Regions from separate parts of the Enterovibrio makurazakiensis genome, predicted to be linked through region 3. Evidence: predicted binding sites of a transcription regulator. Region 3 holds the regulator's gene; each other region holds the start of a gene.
What was found. Region 3 encodes CRP, which controls carbon source genes, mostly activating them, when cyclic AMP is high. Its sites were predicted from a motif close to TGTGANNNNNNTCACA; they were not measured.
Positions count from the first base shown of each region.

Region 1: the regulator CRP is predicted to act here: its motif matches at 1,166-1,181, upstream of rppH (RNA pyrophosphohydrolase).
Region 2: the regulator CRP is predicted to act here: its motif matches at 4,158-4,173, upstream of dinG (ATP-dependent DNA helicase DinG).
Region 4: the regulator CRP is predicted to act here: its motif matches at 2,455-2,470, upstream of udp (uridine phosphorylase).

Region 1 covers NZ_JAKJSE010000014.1:61,461-66,496, reverse strand. The annotation lists gene mutH (DNA mismatch repair endonuclease MutH) at 25-705, opposite strand; gene rppH (RNA pyrophosphohydrolase) at 1,336-1,863, shown strand; gene ptsP (phosphoenolpyruvate--protein phosphotransferase) at 1,923-4,181, shown strand; gene L4D06_RS11680 (sulfite exporter TauE/SafE family protein) at 4,192-4,998, shown strand; gene lgt (prolipoprotein diacylglyceryl transferase) at 5,012-5,036, shown strand, end outside.
Region 2 covers NZ_JAKJSE010000004.1:303,976-309,011, reverse strand. The annotation lists gene dnaX (DNA polymerase III subunit gamma/tau) at 1-121, opposite strand, end outside; gene apt (adenine phosphoribosyltransferase) at 227-772, opposite strand; gene L4D06_RS01465 (YbaN family protein) at 908-1,306, opposite strand; gene L4D06_RS01460 (TraR/DksA family transcriptional regulator) at 1,589-1,975, shown strand; gene L4D06_RS01455 (YccT family protein) at 2,013-2,645, opposite strand; gene L4D06_RS01450 (porin) at 2,717-3,745, opposite strand; gene dinG (ATP-dependent DNA helicase DinG) at 4,263-5,036, shown strand, end outside.
Region 3 covers NZ_JAKJSE010000019.1:104,396-109,431, reverse strand. The annotation lists gene L4D06_RS15330 (DUF3187 family protein) at 1-236, shown strand, start outside; gene L4D06_RS15325 (YheU family protein) at 245-463, shown strand; gene L4D06_RS15320 (phosphoribulokinase) at 533-1,402, shown strand; gene L4D06_RS15315 (OsmC family protein) at 1,583-1,990, opposite strand; gene crp (cAMP-activated global transcriptional regulator CRP) at 2,227-2,859, shown strand; gene L4D06_RS15305 (hypothetical protein) at 3,041-3,238, shown strand; gene L4D06_RS15300 (DUF1338 domain-containing protein) at 3,356-4,150, opposite strand; gene astD (succinylglutamate-semialdehyde dehydrogenase) at 4,192-5,036, opposite strand, start outside.
Region 4 covers NZ_JAKJSE010000023.1:86,382-91,417, reverse strand. The annotation lists gene L4D06_RS17985 (Card1-like endonuclease domain-containing protein) at 266-1,435, shown strand; gene udp (uridine phosphorylase) at 1,509-2,276, opposite strand; gene L4D06_RS17975 (zinc/cadmium/mercury/lead-transporting ATPase) at 2,504-4,900, opposite strand; gene L4D06_RS17970 (response regulator) at 5,010-5,036, opposite strand, start outside.

The sequences.
Region 1 (5,036 bases), on a different contig from region 3:
TGTCGCGATATTTGCGTAATTTGGTTACTCGCTTTCTGGCAGCATGAAATGTCGGGCGAGTATCCTTGCTGTGAATTGTGTTCTTAGGTAAAACCCTCTAGGTAGTGTCTTAATCGGCTGGCCTTTTGCGCCGTACGCTTCGGTTTTAACTTTGCTGTTAGCGGCTTTAGGACGAAGCTGTAGATATTCTCCATGCCTTGCTGAGATTTCATGCACTTTCCCCAGCACGATAAATTCCATTAGTTCTTCCCAATCGGCTTTAAGTTGATGCTCTTCCTCTGCCGAGGGTTGCCACATAAGAGGCATACCGACATGCCGTTCTGCAAGGGGTATTTCTCTTTCTCCCTCTACTGGAACCCACAGTACTTTTGATAATTTGTTGCGGATGTGGCTGTTTTCCCAGGTGAGTCCGTGCACGCCAGTTAATGGGGCGACACACACAAAAGTAGTTTCCAGCGGTTTACCTGTATGACTGACAGGGATCGACTTTAACTCGATGCCAAGATCCTGAAAATCCTGCTCCGGTTTACTTCCGGCAGTTGCGCCAAGGCAGCTTTCCAACAGCATTCCCACCCATCCTTTCTCACGACGAAGATCCGCTGGGCAGTCAATACCCTGTAGAGAGGCAAGTTCTCCGAGCGTAAAGCCTGCGAGTGTGTAAGCGCGCTCAAGCAGCTCTTGCTCTGAGGTTGGAGGAAGGATCATTGAGTATTCCTATCAGTAACAATCGGCGAAAAACTATCAGCCCAACGATGAAAACGCCAGCCTTTGTCATTGTGACGGTAAGGATCGAGTTGAACAACATGCATTTTAAAGGTTATCCACAAGGGCGGGGGCGTAAACGTTAAATTCAAAGTACATGGATGCTTATACAGTGCTTTTAACGCATTGATTACTCAAATTTATGCCATGATTGGTGGCTAATCGTACGAATGGTGTGAGTAACTGTTACTTTGGTGGATCTTTGAACACTTTAAGATCTTTGCTGTTTCTGATGAGGATTTATTTATTGCTCTTCGCGTATTTTAATTTTAACGATTTGATTTTAATTGATTTAAGTAGATTTTGAACTGAGGGGGTTCGAATTGGATCAAGTGATGCAACTTGCTTCAATTCAGTTTAAATGGTGTTCTTCACAAATCTATCCACAGAAAGCGTGAATAAATGTGCGCTTAGTCTCATCGGGTTGTTTATAACTTGGTGCGGGCACTTGTTTTATCCCTAAAGGCGGTTGAACTCCCCAAAAAATGCGTTTCATTCACAATGTTTGTTTACCACTGTGCACATAGTGTGAAAAAATCACTGTTAATAGAGATTTATATTTGGGGTCGTCCAGTGATAGATGGCGATGGTTACCGTCCCAATGTAGGGATTGTAATATGTAACAGCCACGGTCAGGTTCTCTGGGCTCGTCGATATGGACAACATTCCTGGCAATTCCCACAAGGTGGTATTGATGACGGTGAAACGCCCGAGCAAGCCATGTATAGAGAGTTATACGAGGAAGTAGGACTCTCTAAAAAAGACGTGAAGATACTGGCGACAAGTCGCCATTGGCTAAGATATAAGTTGCCAAAGCGTCTAGTTCGTTGGGATTCAAAGCCGGTGTGTATTGGGCAGAAGCAAAAGTGGTTTTTGCTGAAGCTTGAATGTGACGAGTCAAAAGTGAACATGCAGCGAAGTGGTACGCCAGAGTTCGATGGCTGGCGTTGGGTAAGCTACTGGTATCCGGTGAGACAAGTGGTGTCGTTTAAGCGTGATGTTTACCGACGCGCAATGAAAGAGTTTGCTGCTATTGCGATGCCTTTTCGTGAGCGAAAAGTAAAACGTAGTAAAAGCAAACGAGGATCAGCTAAGTACTAGAAGATCAGCTAAGTACTAGAGGATCTGCCAAGTACTAAGGGAAGACTTCGAGGGCGCCGATGCTGACGAAACTGCGAGATATCGTAAATAACGTGGCGTCATCCAGTGACGTTAAGCAAGCGCTCAATACTCTTGTGAGTGAAACCTGCTCGGCGATGAGTACAGAGTGTTGCTCTGTTTATATCGCGGATCATGATCGCAAAGTCTATGAATTGATGGCCACCCAAGGCCTCAATGCCCAATCTCGCCCTGTTACATTGTCTTTTAGCGAAGGCCTCGTTGGCCTCGTTGGTCGTCGCGCTGAGCCTATCAATCTCGCGAATGCTAGCGAGCACAATGACTTCAAACATTTCCCTGATATCGGTGAAGACCTCTTTAACTCTTTTCTTGGTACGCCAATTATCTATCGCCGTCAGGTTTTGGGTGTTTTGGTGGTTCAGCAAAGAGATTCTCGCCAATTTGATGAAAGCGAGGAGTCTTTTCTCGTCACACTGTCTGCGCAACTAGCCGTTGTTTTTGCTCATGCCAAAGCACAAGGCTTGTGGCCGAGCAATGTCAAAGGCACTTTGCTGCTGCAAGGGGCTGCCGCTTCCCCTGGTGTTGCCATTGCCAAGGCGTGGTGTGATGTCTCGCAGCCGCGGTTGGACTTGGTATTCCCTGCATCTTGCTTGGATAACCAACAAGAACGCGATCGTCTTGATTCTGCCATCGGTGCAGCGGTTGCTGATTTTCGCCGCTTGCGAAAGCGTCTGGATAACGAACTCAATCAAGACACACTGGCGATCTTCGATCTGTTTATCCACTTGCTGAACGATCCCGTGCTTCGCAAAGCGATGAATGAACATATTCAGCAAGGCGATCTTGCTGAGTGGGCGGTTAAGCAAACGATAGATGCGTTCGCCGTTCGTTTTGAAAATATGTCAGACCCTTATCTTCGTGAGCGTGCGAGTGATGTGAAAGAGCTGGGTCAGCGCTTGCTGTATTTCCTCGAAAACCAGCAAACAAAGCAATGGAACTTTGATGAACCTGTCGTCCTTTTTGCCCGAGAACTAACGGCGGCGATGCTCGCTGCTATTCCAAGAGAAAGTTTAGCGGGAGTGGTTGCAGAAGAAGGGGCCGTGAATGCTCATGCCGCGATTTTGGCGCGTGCTTTGGGCATTCCTGCGGTGATGGGCGTGGAATTCAACCCGCAATTGATTCATCAAAAGAACGTGGTTTTGGATGGCTTCAAAGGCCGCGTGCTGGTGGAGCCATCGGAGCCTATTCTCGAAGAGTATAAACGCCTTCGTGATGAAGAGTTCGAGTTGCAGCAGGAAGTTGATAGCACGTTTACTCGGCAAACTGAAACTGCCGATGGGGTGCGTGTCGAGATCTACCTCAATGCGGGGTTGAGTGCAGATACCAGCATTGCCATCAACCGCGGTGTAGATGGTGTGGGTTTGTATCGTACCGAAGTGCCGTTTTTGATGCAGAGAAGTTTTCCTTCAGAAGATGATCAGGTGAAGCAATACCGATCGATTCTTGATAGCTATCCGACACAGTCTGTCGTCATGCGTACTTTGGATATCGGTGGTGATAAACCGTTACCGTATTTGAAAATCGAAGAAGACAATCCTTTTTTAGGTTGGCGTGGTATTCGCTTTACGCTTGATCATCCTGATATTTTTCTCATTCAGGTTCGCGCTATGCTTCGCGCGAGTATTGGGATAGATAACCTCGCCATTCTTTTGCCAATGATCTCCGGTCTTTCTGAACTGTTAGAGGCGAAGGCGCTGGTCGACCGCGCTTTCACAGAGGTGGCAGAGTTAGCCGTGCTTGAAGGTAAGACGTTGAACAAGCCGCGTTTGGGCATCATGGTTGAAGTCCCCTCTGTGCTTTATCAATTTGATGCAATTGCTCCTCATATCGATTTTCTATCGGTAGGGACGAATGATTTGACGCAATACTTATTGGCGGTCGATCGAAACAATGCTCGTGTTGCAGACGTGTATGATACATTCCACCCGTCTGTGCTCGCCGTATTGCATCAAATACTACTTAACAGTCAGCGGTTAAAGCTTCCTGTGAGCGTGTGTGGCGAGTTTGCTGGCGATCCCATAGGGGCTGCTTTGCTGGTCGGCATGGGCTATCGTCAACTGAGTATGAACACGCGTAGCGTCGCTAAAATTAAATACGTATTGCGTCATATTCCGTCAAAGGCATTGCAAAAACACGTAGTAGCGATGCAACAACTTTGTTTAACCGGTGAAATTCGAAAAGCCTCGGAAGACTTTTTAGAACGCTATCACTTGGGTGGTCTCATCCGAGTAGGAAAATAGGAACACTTTCATGATTGAAGCCACCTTGTGGCTATTCGGTGCATGTCTTGTACTGGGAAGCTGTGTGGGTTTGCTAGCAGGTTTGCTTGGCATCGGCGGTGGCTTATTGGTGGTTCCTGCATTATCGGTATTGTTACCGTGGGCGGGTATTTCCGCGTCGTTAGTGATGCCGATGGCGCTGGCGACTTCTCTCGCAAGTATTGTCATGACTTCTGCTTCTTCCGCTTACACGCATTATCGATTGGGCAATGTGCAGCCTGCCGTTGTAAAAACGTTGCTACCGGGCGTATTACTCGGAGGGTTAATGGGCAGTGCGATTGCTGATCGGTTACCCACGGAATATCTCCCTAAAGTATTTGGTGTCATCGTGCTGTTCTTGGCACTTCAAATGGCGCTGTCTTTGCGTGTTAAGCCTGCTAAACCTTTGCCTGGACCTGCAAGAAACGTAGTGAGTGGTGGTCTAATAGGTATGGTTGCGAGCCTCGCTGGGATTGGTGGGGGCTCTTTGACTGTGCCTTACCTCAATTATTATGGCGTTGAAATGCGCCGTGCTATTGGTAGTGCCTCGTTGTGCGGGGTGTTTCTTGCTCTATCGGGCATGACGGGTTTTATCTTTTTTGGGCTGACACAAACTGAAACCTTACCAAGGTTTAGCGTCGGCTATGTTTACTTACCGGCATTGATTGGTATTGTAGGCACCTCTGTGTTTACGACACGATATGGCGCGAGGCTCGCATCGCGTTTACCGACACCAACGATAAAGCGTGTTTTTGCTGTTTTCTTGCTCTTGGTTGGGGCAAGTATGTTTATAAGCTAAGGATGACAACCCTATGTCTCTGACATTTCCCCAAATAG
Region 2 (5,036 bases), on a different contig from region 3:
AAGCGTGGTGCAATCGATTATGATCTAACGCGTTAGCCAACGCAGTCAGAACGTGTGATTGGCCGACCACATCACGAAACTGATGCGGACGCCATTTTCGGGCTAATACCTGATAACTCATGCGTTATAAATTCTGGCGATAATCTTCCGCAATCCTAGCACAGACACAAAAAGAGCGCGATCCTGACGATCACGCTCTTCTCTCAATACAGGTTCAATCGGGCAATTAGTGACCGTCAAACTCGCACAAGCTGTAAACATCCAAACCTAGCGCTTCAAGACGCGCTTCTCCGCCAATCTCTGGCAGGTTAATAATGAATGCAGCATGAGCCACTTCGCCACCTAAGCGACGGATAAGTTTCGTCGTCGCTTCAATGGTACCGCCCGTTGCCAACAAGTCGTCAACCATTAGCACTTTGTCACCCGATTGAATCGCATCGACATGAATTTCTAAGGTATCTACACCGTATTCCAACTCATAGCTTTCACTGATGACTTCGCGAGGAAGTTTGCCCGGCTTACGAACAGGCACAAAACCTACGCCTAATTCAAGTGCAAGAGGCGCACCAAACAAGAAGCCACGAGCCTCTGTACCGACAATTTTTGTGAAACCTTGGTCACGATACTTTTCAACCAACAGTGCAATCGTTGTTTGATAGGCTTCTGCATTTTCCATCAAGCTGGTGATGTCTCGGAAAATAATGCCTGGCTTAGGATAATCAGGAATGCTTTTGATGCTGTCTTTGATAAATGCGATTTTGTCTTGGCTCATAATAACTGCTCACCACGATAAGTGGCTTCCAGAATAATCAGGAAGTCGTGTATGTCCCATTACATAAGTCCAGAGCTTGAGTGCATTGCAATATGCCATGACGCTCCGCCAGACAACGGGGACGAAACCGCCATGTTATGTATTTTCGGGGACGTGGGCAACAGGTTCGATTTCACGCAAACGGTTAAACCACGTTAAAAGCACGCAGGCCATCACAATCAACATGCATTTATGCCAAAGTTCAGGAACGACTGCGACAGAAAGGGTGAAGCTCAATACGATGAAAACATTAGCACGTCGCTTAATTTTACGATCAATCGCGCGGTGCTCATTCCAATTACAAATGATGGGCCCAAACGTCGGGTGTTGATGAAGCCACGCAGCGATCCGAGGTGAACCACGCATGAAGCAAGCACTTGCTAACAACATAAAAGGCGTTGTTGGCAGTAACGGGAGGAAGATACCCAATACCCCTAAAACCACAGATATCCATCCAATAACAATCAGTAGAAATCGTTTTAAAGAGAGTTGCACGCTTCCCCCTGCTTGCAGATTATCTGCTCAGCATGCCAATCCAGGTCAGGGTCGCTGGTAATGTTGGAATCAACAGCACTGCAACCATACCCAGAAAATATACGGCGTTAAACGGGTCTTTATAGTTCTCATCCATCGTTTGCATCCTTTCAACTTCAAAATGTATTGAGTGGCCTGACAATATACCCGTTTACTACCGCGCTAAATACCGACAAACATCAGGGTTTATCGGCGTTGTCTTGATATATATCAGAGCATGAACATCGTGATTAGCTACACTACTTGGCTGATAACGCACACCGAGACATCACCATGCTTGATATAGAAATCGTAGCACAGCTACAAAAAAAGCTCATAAATGAGAAAGAAACCGTTCGTAGCAGATTGGAAGATGCGTTAATAACACTAACCGGATTAGATGTATCAAATGTGCCTACCGCACATCTGATTAAACTATGTAGAAGAGAAAGTGACTCTCTGCATGAAGATGGCTTACGCCTTGAGAAAATTGATGCGGCACTTTGTGCAATCCACACAGGTCTCTATGGGCTCTGTGCAGACTGCGAAGAGTTGATTGAGCTAGAAGACGTGCAATCTGATCCTGCAGAAATTCGCTGCAGAGCCTGTCGTTCACACAGTCGCTACCATCATGAAAAAGCCTCTTGCTAGAGGCTCTTTCTAGTGCTTACTGCGTAATTCAGTTCAATCAAAAGTCTTGATCAATCATCCAACGTTTAAATGCTTTCTTTTCTTCATTGGTGGCTTTTGTATACCAAAGCTTAAGTTGTGTCCCCGCATCGCCAGTGATATCAACATTACCTTTTTCGTCAATGTTGACCAAAACATCTTCTAAATCTTTAGCTTCGCCACCTTCAATGATAATTCCATTTTTTCGATTATATTTAGCGACTGCATCTTCCATATTATTGTAAGAACCAAAACCGCTTCCAGTCATTAAAACACTCGGAATTATCTTGGATTTCCCCGTAGCGATAGATTGTATCTTCCATTCAGGGTCTCTGAAAAAAGCGATAGCTTGACTCTCGAACTTAAATTTAGGCACGACCAAAGCCATACTGTCATTAGCAACTTCCAAATCTATAACGTAAGGTTTTGAGGTGAAAATAACACCTTTAGCTCCTCGCTTAACCTCATCATCATATCGAGCAACTATCTGATAATGGCCTGGAGTCAAATCCAAACGCCTGTCGCCATCATCAGCAAGGTCTTTGACGTTTTTTCCATTGATAACAAGGAATTCAACACCATTTTTTGCAGTAATTTCAGTAGCCCCCGCAATACTAGACAAGGCAAGAAGTCCAACCATCAACATTTTCATTACAAATATCCCCTAAACTGGAAAAGCCGCCAATCTGGCGGCTTCATAAAGTATATTTCTAAGGCTATAACTTAGAATTTAACTTCCATACCAACTACATAACCTGTATCGGTATCTTGGTCTACGCCATCTTTCTTAACATCAGCTGTACCAATTTCCGCATAAACTTTCGCATTAGTTGCAAGTTTATAAGTCACGTTAGCGTACAGGCTATTGCCTTCATATTTGTTGTAGTTACCAGCCTTGTCGCTATCAACCATATCAAAGCCTAAAGCAAAATACGTTTGCTCATCTGCTTGGTAGCCACCAGAAATCTGCCAAACGTCAACATCATTCTTGTTTGATTTCGCAGCACTATCTTTATACTCTAGCACACCATAAGCGGCCGAAAGATCAAACGCGCCGAGATCATAGTCAGCTTCTAAGTTGAAACCAGAAACGTCTTCAAGAGTTGTACCAGTCGGGGCAAAACTTGATGCAGTCAACTTTTCACCATCGTATAGGTATACGCGAGCATCTAATGCATCAACGCGAGCGCCTAGTCTACCACCAATGATTTGGCGACCATCTTGACCCTTAGCGATATCTGAATCCAAATCGATGTTTGCACCAGCATAAAATGTGCCGTTGTCGTAGACCCACTTGATAACTTGCGCGCCACTTGTTTGAACAAAGTTAATTTGCTCAGTGCCTAACTCATGATCTTTTGCGTTACCAGCATCATCAGAAATCAGTAATTGACGACCAAACGTCAATGTACCGAAATCACCACCAAGACCAACGTAAAGCTCATCGCTTTCTACACCGCCAGTGTCATTTGTATCGCCTTCATATTTGAAGCCCATACCTGCAACAGCGTCAAGGCTATCATTTACAGCAATAGACGTGGTAAGGATCAAATCAGCATCATCTATGCGAAGGTATGGGTCATTTCCATCAGCACCCTTAGCTCTTGCATCATACTTGTTAATGTACTGAATTTCAGCTGCACCAGCGATATCTACAACAACACCGTCTGCATCGTACAGGTTTACACTTGCGTTTGCTGCGCCTGCAACCAGAAGAGCTGGAACTGCCATAGCTAGAATTGTCTTTTTCATGTTAATCCACTGCCTTTTCTTTATTAGAATGGAATTCCTGTTCCAGGATCCCTTTTATATTTGTACTTGTCACAGCGTCACAAAAACCCTGCAACAAATACGCTTTAACTTCGAAACTTAGAGTGCAGAGAAATCTAAAATCTGTCAAATCCACAAAAAACAATATCAAAAAAACAAAAAAACATTTAAATACAGATATATAGGCAAACACCCTCGAGTGACATCACAGTAATTAAATGGAAATGTAAAATTTCTGCAAACTTGATCGCATTACTCAATCAGTCTTTTAAACTGAAATATAGCAAATATAATCTAAATTACAGGATAATATATCGCCAACACCTCATTCATGCAGTGAATGGCATTAACTATGTTTTTCATAGTGATAGCTAATATTAGTTCAACTCATATTCGTGATCTAAATCTCAAAACAAAAAACTAATCATCGAATACTTGAACTCATTCACATTCTCCGACCGTGATATAATGCGGTTCCCGTTACCTTTATGTGTCCTCCATGCTTAGTCCATCAGTTAAAAAAGACATCCGTTGCAGCTACGAGAATTTGAAAGCTCAGTTGCAGAATTTTATTCCAAGGAAGGCGCAAAATTATCTCGTAGCTGAGTTGGCAAAAACCCTTGCGGGCGAGTACAACCCAAAACGCAGAATCATGGTTGCAGAAGCTGGGACGGGGATCGGAAAGTCAATGGCTTACCTAATGGGGGCCATACCTTTTGCATTAAACAATAATAAGAAAGTGGTGATCTCAACCGCGACTGTCGCGTTGCAGGAGCAGTTAGTCGAAAAAGACTTGCCGTTGTTTAGACGTATTGTTCCGAAAGAGTTTAGTTTTGTTCTGGCTAAGGGCCGTCAACGCTATTGTTGTGGTGAGAAACTGGCGGGAGCAGCAAGTGCAGAGGGCTTTGGGCAACAAGCACTTTTTGAAAAAAAACCTAAAAAGTCTGATATCGATTTAATCAACGATATGTACAAAGCCTATTCTCGCGGAAAATGGGATGGCGATAGAGACAACTGGCCCAAAGCCATTCCCGACACCGTTTGGATGAGCATTGTCTCAGATAAACACACCTGTCATTCAGGGCTCAGCGCACACCGAGGCTGCCCTTTTGCGAAAGCCCGTGAGTTTCTCGACAAAGCCGATGTTGTGGTGGCCAACCACAGCCTACTCATGGCAGACCTCGAACTCGGCGGTGGCGTAATACTCCCCGAGCCCGAACAAGCGCTGTACATGATAGATGAGGCACATCACCTTCCTATTGTTGCTCGTGAT
Region 3 (5,036 bases):
AGTACCAATGGCGCAAAAATCACGAATTCATTGGCGAATACCTGCTCTCGCAGGCAAAAACAGACACGGAGAGTTTGGGGGAGTTGAACGCACCCGTTCATGAGTTTGCTCTGGGTTATCGCTACCTTTTTGATGCCAGTGCGCTAGAATTGGTGGCCTTGGAAAATATGTTTAATCACGATAACAGTACCGATATCGTGTTTACTGCCACATTCCGCCACCGTCTCATGTTGTAGGTATCGCGATGATCATCCCTTGGCAAGAAATCCCAGAAGAAACGCTTAGAAATTTAGTTGAACACTTCGTGCTACGTGAAGGCACGGACTACGGCGAGCAAGAAGCGAGCTTCGACGAAAAGGTCGAACAGGTCTATATCCTGCTCAAAAACAAAGAGGCAATGGTGGTCTATTCCGAGTTGCACGAAACCGTCGATATCAAACCTGCGCGATCACTCACCGCCTAACGTCTACTTGACCCAATCGCAACACCCTGTTAATTGTTTGACATCTTTTTAAAATTGACAGGGTTTGTCATGTCTGCAAAACATCCTATTATTGCAGTCACCGGTTCATCCGGCGCAGGAACCACCACTACATCTGATGCATTTCGGAAGATCTTCAACATGATGGACATTCGTGCCGCGTGGGTCGAAGGTGACAGTTTCCACCGTTTTACCCGTCCAGAAATGGACGTGGAAATCCGTAAAGCAAGAGATCAAGGCCGCCATATCAGTTACTTTGGCCCGCAGGCCAATGACTTCCCTAGGCTTGAATCTTTTTTCGACGAATACGGCAAACACGGCACTGGGCAATTTCGTCGGTATCTACATACTTTTGATGAAGCGGTTCCCTACAACCAAATGCCGGGCACCTTTACCGCATGGCAAGATTTGCCAGAAAACAATGACGTGATGTTTTACGAAGGACTTCATGGTGGCATTGTAGACGGTGACATCAACGTCGCACAGCACGTCGACCTGCTCATAGGCATGGTGCCCATTGTGAATTTAGAGTGGATTCAGAAATTCGTGCGCGATACGCGTGACCGCGGGCATTCGCGTGAAGCCGTCATGGACTCGATCGTGCGCTCCATGGATGATTATCTCAACTACATCACACCGCAGTTCAGCCGGACACACATTAACTTTCAGCGCGTCCCGACCGTGGATACTTCAAACCCGCTGAATGCCAAAGGCATACCGAGTCTTGATGAGAGTTTTGTCGTTATCCGCTTCCGCGGTATTAAAAAGGTGGACTTCCCCTACTTACTGGCCATGATTCAAGGCTCTTTCATGTCGAGGCACGATACGTTAGTCGTCCCCGGTGGGAAAATGAGCTTTGCGGTTGAATTGATTATTCAACCTCTTATTCAACAATTGATTGAAACAGGCAAGATTAGCTAAGCCAGAAAGAAAGAAAGAACGCTATCTGTCTGAAAGTCTTGGCAACAGCACAACCTAAGACCTTGCCAGCTCATCGCCTAAAGCACGAGATATGAAGGGCAATGCCCTCCATATCTTTGTTTTATCAACCGACAAACATGCAAATGCCCTATGTCTCTTCGCTACATTCAAACAGTGCAGCTAGGCGATATCTCGCACTTCATAGGAATGCGTCATTTCCATGCCCGCACCTAGCATCAAACACACAGAGCAATATTTTTCTAAACTGTCTTTCACCGCTCTGGCTACTAGTGAATCTTCCAATGCCGACCCTGTCACGACAAAGTGAAAGTGTATGCCCGTAAACAAACGAGGGGCTTGCTCTCTTCGTTCAGCCGTTAATACAGCTTCACAATGTGAGATGGCTTGATTGGCCGATTCTAAGGCCGCGACGACGTCAACCGAGCTGCATCCTCCCGCTCCCATCAATACCATTTCCATGGGGCTTGGTGCTTTTTCACCCCCATCACCATCCATGACAACGCTATGACCCGAATTTGATTGGCCTAGAAAAGTCTTATTTCCGCACCACTTGACGCTTGCTCGCATCTCTTTCCTCCATTTACTTTCAGTGTCGTGATCTTGTCCACGTTTTTAGCCTTTAATAGGGCACTAAGTCCATATCAAAATCAAGAAATCGTGCTGGAAAAAGGATAAACTCAATGACTCAAACAGAGAGCTTGTAGCCTGACGGTTGACACTTTATGCTATCCGACGGACTTGTGCCGCAGGACGGTGGGCTAAGGAAGACTCATCAGGCAACAACTGCAGAGGAAATGAGAGATATGGTTCCAGGAAAACCTCAAACAGACCCAACACTAGAGTGGTTCCTTTCACACTGCCACATTCATAAGTACCCTTCTAAAAGTACGCTGATCCATGCTGGTGAGAAAGCAGAAACGCTGTACTACATCGTGAAAGGTTCTGTGGCTGTACTGATCAAGGATGAAGAAGGCAAAGAGATGATCCTTTCTTACCTCAACCAGGGCGACTTCATTGGCGAACTGGGCCTATTCGAGGAAGATCAGGAGCGTACAGCTTGGGTTCGCGCTAAATCTCCATGCGAAGTCGCTGAAATCTCATTCAAGAAGTTCCGTCAGCTGATTCAAGTGAATCCAGACATTCTAATGCGCCTTTCTTCTCAAATGGCTCGTCGCCTACAAGTGACTAGCCAGAAAGTAGGTGACTTGGCATTCCTAGATGTGACAGGTCGTATCGCGCAAACATTGCTGAACTTGGCGAAACAACCAGATGCAATGACTCACCCAGACGGTATGCAAATTAAGATTACCCGTCAGGAAATCGGTCAAATCGTGGGTTGTTCACGTGAAACCGTTGGTCGTATTCTGAAAATGCTTGAAGAGCAGAACCTAATTTCTGCACACGGTAAAACTATCGTGGTATACGGCACTCGCTAAACCGTTTTGCTTTGAAGTGAAAGCCACCTCTTTAGGTGGCTTTTTTGTTTCCGCGTGTTTTTTGTTTCTGCGTGATAGCTGTCACACGAATTTCATCACAGAGTTCCCAATTTGGTGCTAAGTTTCAGTGCAAGGTGTGTATGAATATACGTGCACAACATGGACAAGCTGGAGTCCCGATATGGACATGGAACGTCATGCGTTTGGAAGCAACCCTCCCCCATCAACCATCGGACCGTGGGGGCAAGCAAGCACTGAATTGACAGGTTTTACTGGAATGTCTCACTACCAACTACAACGCATGCTTGGTGATGATGAGCAACGCTCTACGCCGCCCACTCATACGGAATGGCCATCCCATTCAACCGATCATCCATAGAAGCTGGGTATTGAAGCTCGGTCTTGTTACGTCATTTTTAAGCAGCGATAGTGACAGTCGCTAAGAATCTAGTGACCGTGACTCAGTGCACTCTCGCCACCTAGCAATGGTGATGACCTATTGGTCAGTGCTTTCAAAAATTTTATCGGCAGACGCCTCGACAAAACCTTGATACAGAGAACCATCAGGCAAAGGATAACGCTTCGCGAATTCATAAAACCCTCCTGAAACCTGCCTCTCACCATCACTAAATTTCACTGTCACCTTGTCAGCCATGGTGGCTGATTGCTCCAAGCGCACTTCAGAGTCGCCTTTTACTTCACCACCAGATTCATTAATAGCAAAGCCTGACTGACGCAGCACTTGGTTGACATCCGCCACTTCGTCGAGTGAACTCAACTGGTTCACACTTACCGTAAAATGGTTGGCACCAAAGCCATGTGCGGATAACCAACCTGCATACTCGCTTTCACCAGAAAGTAATTCATAGGTTGCCGTATCAATATCCCATAGGCGTCCACCGTACAAAAACGCAGGATCGTTAAGTGCTGCGTCATCGACTTGTTCGACCAAGGCTCGAACGGCTTGTTGCAATTCGAAAGAGCACTGCCCAACCAAGAGCTCACTAATAAACACCTTAGGGGCCTCAGGATTAGGATGTTCAAAATGGCGCGCGAACAGCTTTTTAGCCTTAAAATGGTACTCCCCTTTAGGGACATAACCGATAGCGATAAACGGCGCAGCCAAGCGATCAAGTCCTACCTTGGGAAGCGCAAACGTGCGTAGCGCGATATGATCGTTGAGAAGAGGTGTTCCTTCCTCCAACAACCCATGTACTTTCGCTGCCGACGGGCACAACCGTTGCGTGTAGTCTTTCCACAGTCCATCAAATAAAGCCTGTACGCGTTCCATCACATCCTCCTACATTGCGTGTTCTTGTTTGACCTTCGTCGCTACAGCGACAGTCCTGGGCTCAGTTGTGCGGGCATAGAAACATCATCGCCTTCCATTGATGCCATCGGATACGCACAGTAATCCGCTGCATAGTAAGCACTCGGACGTAAATTTCCTGAAGCGCCTGGCCCGCCAAATGGTGCATCGCCACTGGCACCCGTCAATTGGCGGTTTCGATTTACGATACCGGCGCGAATATGATCTAAGAAATATTCCCATTCGCTATCGTCGGTAGAGATGAGTCCCGCAGACAGTCCGTAACGCGTGTCATTGGCCAACATGACGGCTTGCTCAAGCGATTCATAACGCACCACTTGAAGCAGTGGGCCGAAGTATTCTTCATCAGGCAATTGTGCAATCGCCGTGGCTTCTATGATGCCTGGCGATACCACGGCATCATGCAGTAGTTCCGCCTTCAGCAGCGGCACACCGCCAAGTGACTCTAGGTTAGCCTGCGCCGCAAGAATGCCCTCAGCGGCGCGTACAGAGATTTGTGCGCCCATGAAAGATGCAGGCTCGTCAAACTGACCGCCAACTTTGATGTTCTTGGTCATCTCAACAAGGCGCAACAACAGCGCGTCTCCTCGTTCTCCGGTGGGCACATACAGGCGACGTGCACATGTACAGCGCTGTCCTGCACTGATAAAAGCCGATTGAATAATGGTGTATGCCGTCGCATCCAGTTCGCCATAATGCTCGGAAATCACCATTGGGTTATTGCCGCCCATTTCTAATGCCAGCATCTTACCGGGCTCACCTGCAAATTGACGGTGAAGAATATGGCCAGTATTCGCGCTTCCGGTAAAGAGTAAGCCATCAATGCCTTTTGATTGCGCCAAAGCTT
Region 4 (5,036 bases), on a different contig from region 3:
TCAACACTTATAAGATTAGGAAAATCAGCGCTACTCGTATCAAAATTTATGCAGTATCGACTTTTCACGAATGGATTCCACACAGCAGGTATGGATTAAAATCACTAAGTACTTGAATAATCCATATCTAGCCCTGATATTAACTCCAAGAATAAATAAAGATGGGTGAGCAGGTAGTCTGTTCGTATACCCAAACAACATGAAGTTACTCGATTTCATAGGCACCTTCAGGTTGTTTGGGTATATACACCTACACGGAGTAAATATGGCTATTCATGTCGGTATTATTGACCAAGACCCGGTTCGGTTGGTTACTGCTTTGCTGCATCAAGAATTCAAAGCCGAAAAAGTGATTTTCATTGGTGTTGAGTGTCAGCTTCCTCAGTTCGAGCAGCTGAGTAAGGTATTGAATCCAAAGGGCATTGTTACGGAATTCTTCCAGATCCCGTCAGACATCAATATTCCTTTGATCAAAAGTAAAATCGTTGAACTCGCGGAACGATTGAAGCGAGAAGGCGCAGAGGTGTGTTTTAACGCAAGCTGTGGTTTGCGTCACCGTCTATTGACCGCCTACGAAATTTTCCGCACTTATCACTGGCCCATTTATGTTATCGAACCTTTCAGTGATGAGCTGTGTTGGCTCTACCCTTACGGCCTCGAGCAACAGCAGGTGGAAGACCACATCAACATCAGCGACTACCTAACAATTTTTGGTGCGCGTTGTGAACTGCAAGACGAAGACATTCGCAGTGTTCTTGATACCTCAATTAAAACCTTAGGCCATAAGTGGGCAAGCAACGCCTATGAGCTTGGTCCGGGCCTCGCGACCTTGAACTACTTGGCGACCACTTGCCGCAAAGAGCAAAAGCTAGATGTCGAACTAAGTGAAAAGCAGCAAGGCTATCGTGAACTCAGCATGTTGATCGACGATCTCACTGACGCTGGACTGTCGAGTTACGACAAAGGAATACTGACGTTTGAAAACGAAGCCGCTCGACGTTTTGCGAATGGCGAATGGCTAGAATGGTATGTGCACCACATAGTTGAGGAGATTAAGCATGATCTTCTGACTATCCAAGACTTATCACTGGGTGTTCAGGTTTACCGAAAAATCGGCGAAAGAGAAGTACGTAACGAATTGGACGTCGCCACTGTGGTCAACAATAAGCTGCACATCATTGAATGTAAAACCAAAGGCATGTCGAGTGATGGTGATGACACACTTTACAAGCTTGAATCCATTCGCGACTTGCTAGGTGGGTTACAAGCACGAGCAATGTTAGTGAGCTTCCGCCCATTAAGACACCACGATATTACGCGTGCAACCGACCTGGGACTTGCGCTCATTGGCCCAGACCAACTAGGTGATCTTAAAAAGTATCTCCATGAATGGTTTTTAGCTGCCGGTGGTACGGAAAAATCGTCTTTTGCGTAATTAGCAAAACTGCAGCATATAAAAAGCCGACGTTATATAACGTCGGCTTTTTGTTTTATATCACTTTTCCAGCTTACGAAATCAACATCTTACGTGCTGATTCAACAACGACTTTGATCGAACGTGCTTCTGTTTCTGCCATGGTCGCTTGATCAGGGATTTCTTTTTGTGTGCGGTTGATGATCACGCCCGCCACACATCCTGCTTTCAATCCAGAGCTTGCACACATGGTCAACAAAGTGGCAGATTCCATCTCAAAGTTCAGTACGCCCATGTCTTGCCATTCTTTCATTGAGCCTTGGAAGCGTTTAACCACGCGCCCACTGAATGTATCGTAACGTTCTTGACCCGGATAGAAGGTATCGCTTGATGCCGTAACGCCCGTATGCACTTCTGCACCAGACGCATCTGCGGCAGACTTCATTGCTGTCGCCACATCAAAATCAGCAACGGCAGGAAATTCTAACGGCGCGAAATGGGTACTTGCGCCATCAAGACGTACTGAACCCGTGGTAACAATCATATCGCCAACGTTAATGTGCGGCTGAATTGCGCCCGTAGTACCGACACGCAAAAATGTACGAACACCCAGTTGAGCGAGTTCTTCAACCGCAATAGACGTCGATGGGCCACCAATACCCGTTGAACAAACCACCACTGACTGGCCTTCAAGTTTTCCCAAGAAAAGCGTGTATTCACGGTGACTTGCCAAAAATTTCGGTGAATCCATTAAAGCAGCAATTTTTTCGACACGCGCCGGATCGCCCGGGATAATAGCCAGAGTTGCGCCTTCAAGATCAGATGCATTGACGCCCAAATGGAATACGGTTTGCTCAGTCATGATGTTCTCCTCACTGTATCGTGTCCCTCAGCGTCATATCATTCGAAAAGTGCTGAGTACGATGACCACGAATTATAGGGTGGTGATGAATTTAGCCATCACCTTACCGTTTAGGACAAAAAATAAAGTGACAAACTTCAACTTTGCATCAATTTCATTTCATTTCATTGCAAATTTGAGTGACATAGATCACTTTAAAGAAGTGTCACCCCACATCTAGCACTTGCCTATTTCGAGCTATTTGGCCCGTGTCGTAACAAACGTAAAGCATTGACCGTAACAATGGCTGTCGCACCACTGTCTGCAAGTACCGCCACCCAAAGTCCTGTAAAACCAAGTACAGTGGTGACCAAAAAGATCGCTTTCAAACCAATAGCAAGCGCCACATTTTGTCTGACATTAGCCATCGTAGCGCGGGCCAATGTAATCACGTCCGGAATCGTTTCTATACGGTTATGGCTGAGTGCAATATCTGCGGTTTCAAGGGCGACATCCGTCCCACTCCCCATTGCAATCCCAATCGTCGCGGCTTTCATTGCGGGCGCATCGTTAATGCCATCCCCCACCATAGCGACGCGAGATCGCGTTGCTAGCTCATTGATTGCATCAACTTTCCCTTCAGGCATTAAGCCCGCTTGGTACTCCATGTTCAGTGCGTTCGCTAACCCTGCCGCAGCGTTGGGGTTATCTCCTGTCAACATCAATGACTGGATACCTATCCCGTTCAAGCGGTCAACTGTCATTGCTGCCGTTTGGCGAAGTTCATCACGCCAAGCAACCACGCCTATTGCTTCACTTTCAACAAATATTACCGCCACGGTTTTGCCGCTTTCGGCTAATTGCTGCGCTGACGCCGCGTTGTCCGGTTGGATAAATTGATTGGCATTTAGCTTATCCAAGGCAACAACCGTGATCTCCTCACCATGAACGACACCAGAAACACCTCGTCCTGACTGAGTGTGGACGTTTTGAGCGCTTGGGATAACCACATGCAGGCGCTGCGCCTCTTCAACCAACGCCTTTGCTAGCGGGTGATGCGACCCAATTTCTATTGCCGCGGCTTGAGCAAGCATGTGATGCGTTTCTCCTTGCCAGCAGAGAACATCCGTTACAACGGGTTTACCTTGCGTCAGCGTGCCTGTTTTATCGAATGCTACCCATTCCACTCGGCTTAGTGCCTCAAGCGCAGCACCACCTTTAATTAGCGCGCCATATTTTGCGGCTGCAGCTAGCCCTGATGTCATTGCTGCAGGTGTAGAAATCACTAAGGCACAAGGACAAGCGATAAGAAGCAGCGCTAACCCACGATAAATCCAAACATCCCAGCTTTCGCCAAATAGCAGCGGCGGAATAACCACAATCAGCGCTGCAATCAAAATCATGAGCGGCGTATACCAACGACTAAATCGATCGATAAATCGCTCCACTGGCGCACGGCGAGATTCCGCATCTTCAATCAGCGTCAAAATACGATCAATCGCACTTTCACCTTGCTTTGAAAACACAATCAATTCGACACGCTGATCCACCGCAAGCGCCCCTGCCGGTATCTTTTCACCCACCCGTTTTTCTACGGGGATAGATTCACCTGTCAGTGCGCTTAAATCAAAGCTCGCACTTTGTGCAAGCAACGTCGCATCAGCGGGTAGTCTGCCACCTGGAGAGATTTCAATCCTGTCCCCCGGTTGAAGAGAAGATACGGGGACGTCTTCTCTCGTGCCATCAGTGGCAACTTTCACTACAACATCGGGCACTAAAGCCATCAAAGATTTAATTCCCGCACGCGCTTTCGCAGAAGCATAACCTTCTAGTCGTTCGCCGATGAGAAACAGAACCAGCACCATGGCAGCTTCTACGGTTTCACCAAGATAGAGAGCACCCAGCGCTGCTATGGACATCAACATCTCAATCGAAAATGGTGAGCCGCTTCGCGCTAATATCACCGCTTTTTTGACGATAGGTATCAAGCCAATCACTGTCGCAGCGCTAAACAACCATGGTGATAGATCTGGTCGCCAGAGAGACAGTAAGCCGGATAGCGCCATAATCGCTATCAATGAAAGGAGAATACCCTCCTCTTTGATGCGCATGGCAACACTTTTGGTTTCTGTTATCGAAGAGGGAGCAGAAAGTTCAACCAGCGGAAAGCCGGTTTTCTTCGCACGATTAGCAACCTGCTCGCGTTGAGCATCAGTCGGCAAGGCATTAAAAATGACGACGAGCTTTTCGGTGGCAAATCGAACGTTTACCTGCGTGACATCATCGAGCCCATTGATTGCGGCTTCGAGTTTTCCCGCACAACTTGGGCAATCCATGTTTGTCACACGCCAGGTGTATGTGTTGCTCTCGTTGGCGTAGTTCTCGCTGACGCTGAATTCTTGATGATCATTTGAAGCTGTTGGTGTTTGGCTGTTGTGTGAGTGGTCACAACAGCCATGCCCCTCTGGATCGTCACTATCCTCGACGGTGGTCCCGTGACAGCCTTGCGCTGTATCCACGGAAGCATCGCTCTTGGGGTTGCAACATCCACCGCCTGCGCCAGAGCTCGTAACTTCCGCAGTTTGATGTTTCTCGTGATGATGGTTAGCTTGTTGGCAATGTCCCGATTTACATGAATGGCTCATAAGGATTCTCCCTTCTTAAACTTACATTCAGTGTAAACCTTGGAGTCATCTCCAAGGTCAAGCATCTATACCTCAGTAACTTGAAGAAACATCATTTTTTGCCAATGAGTTACTTTAGGCGGTCAAAAATCACCTG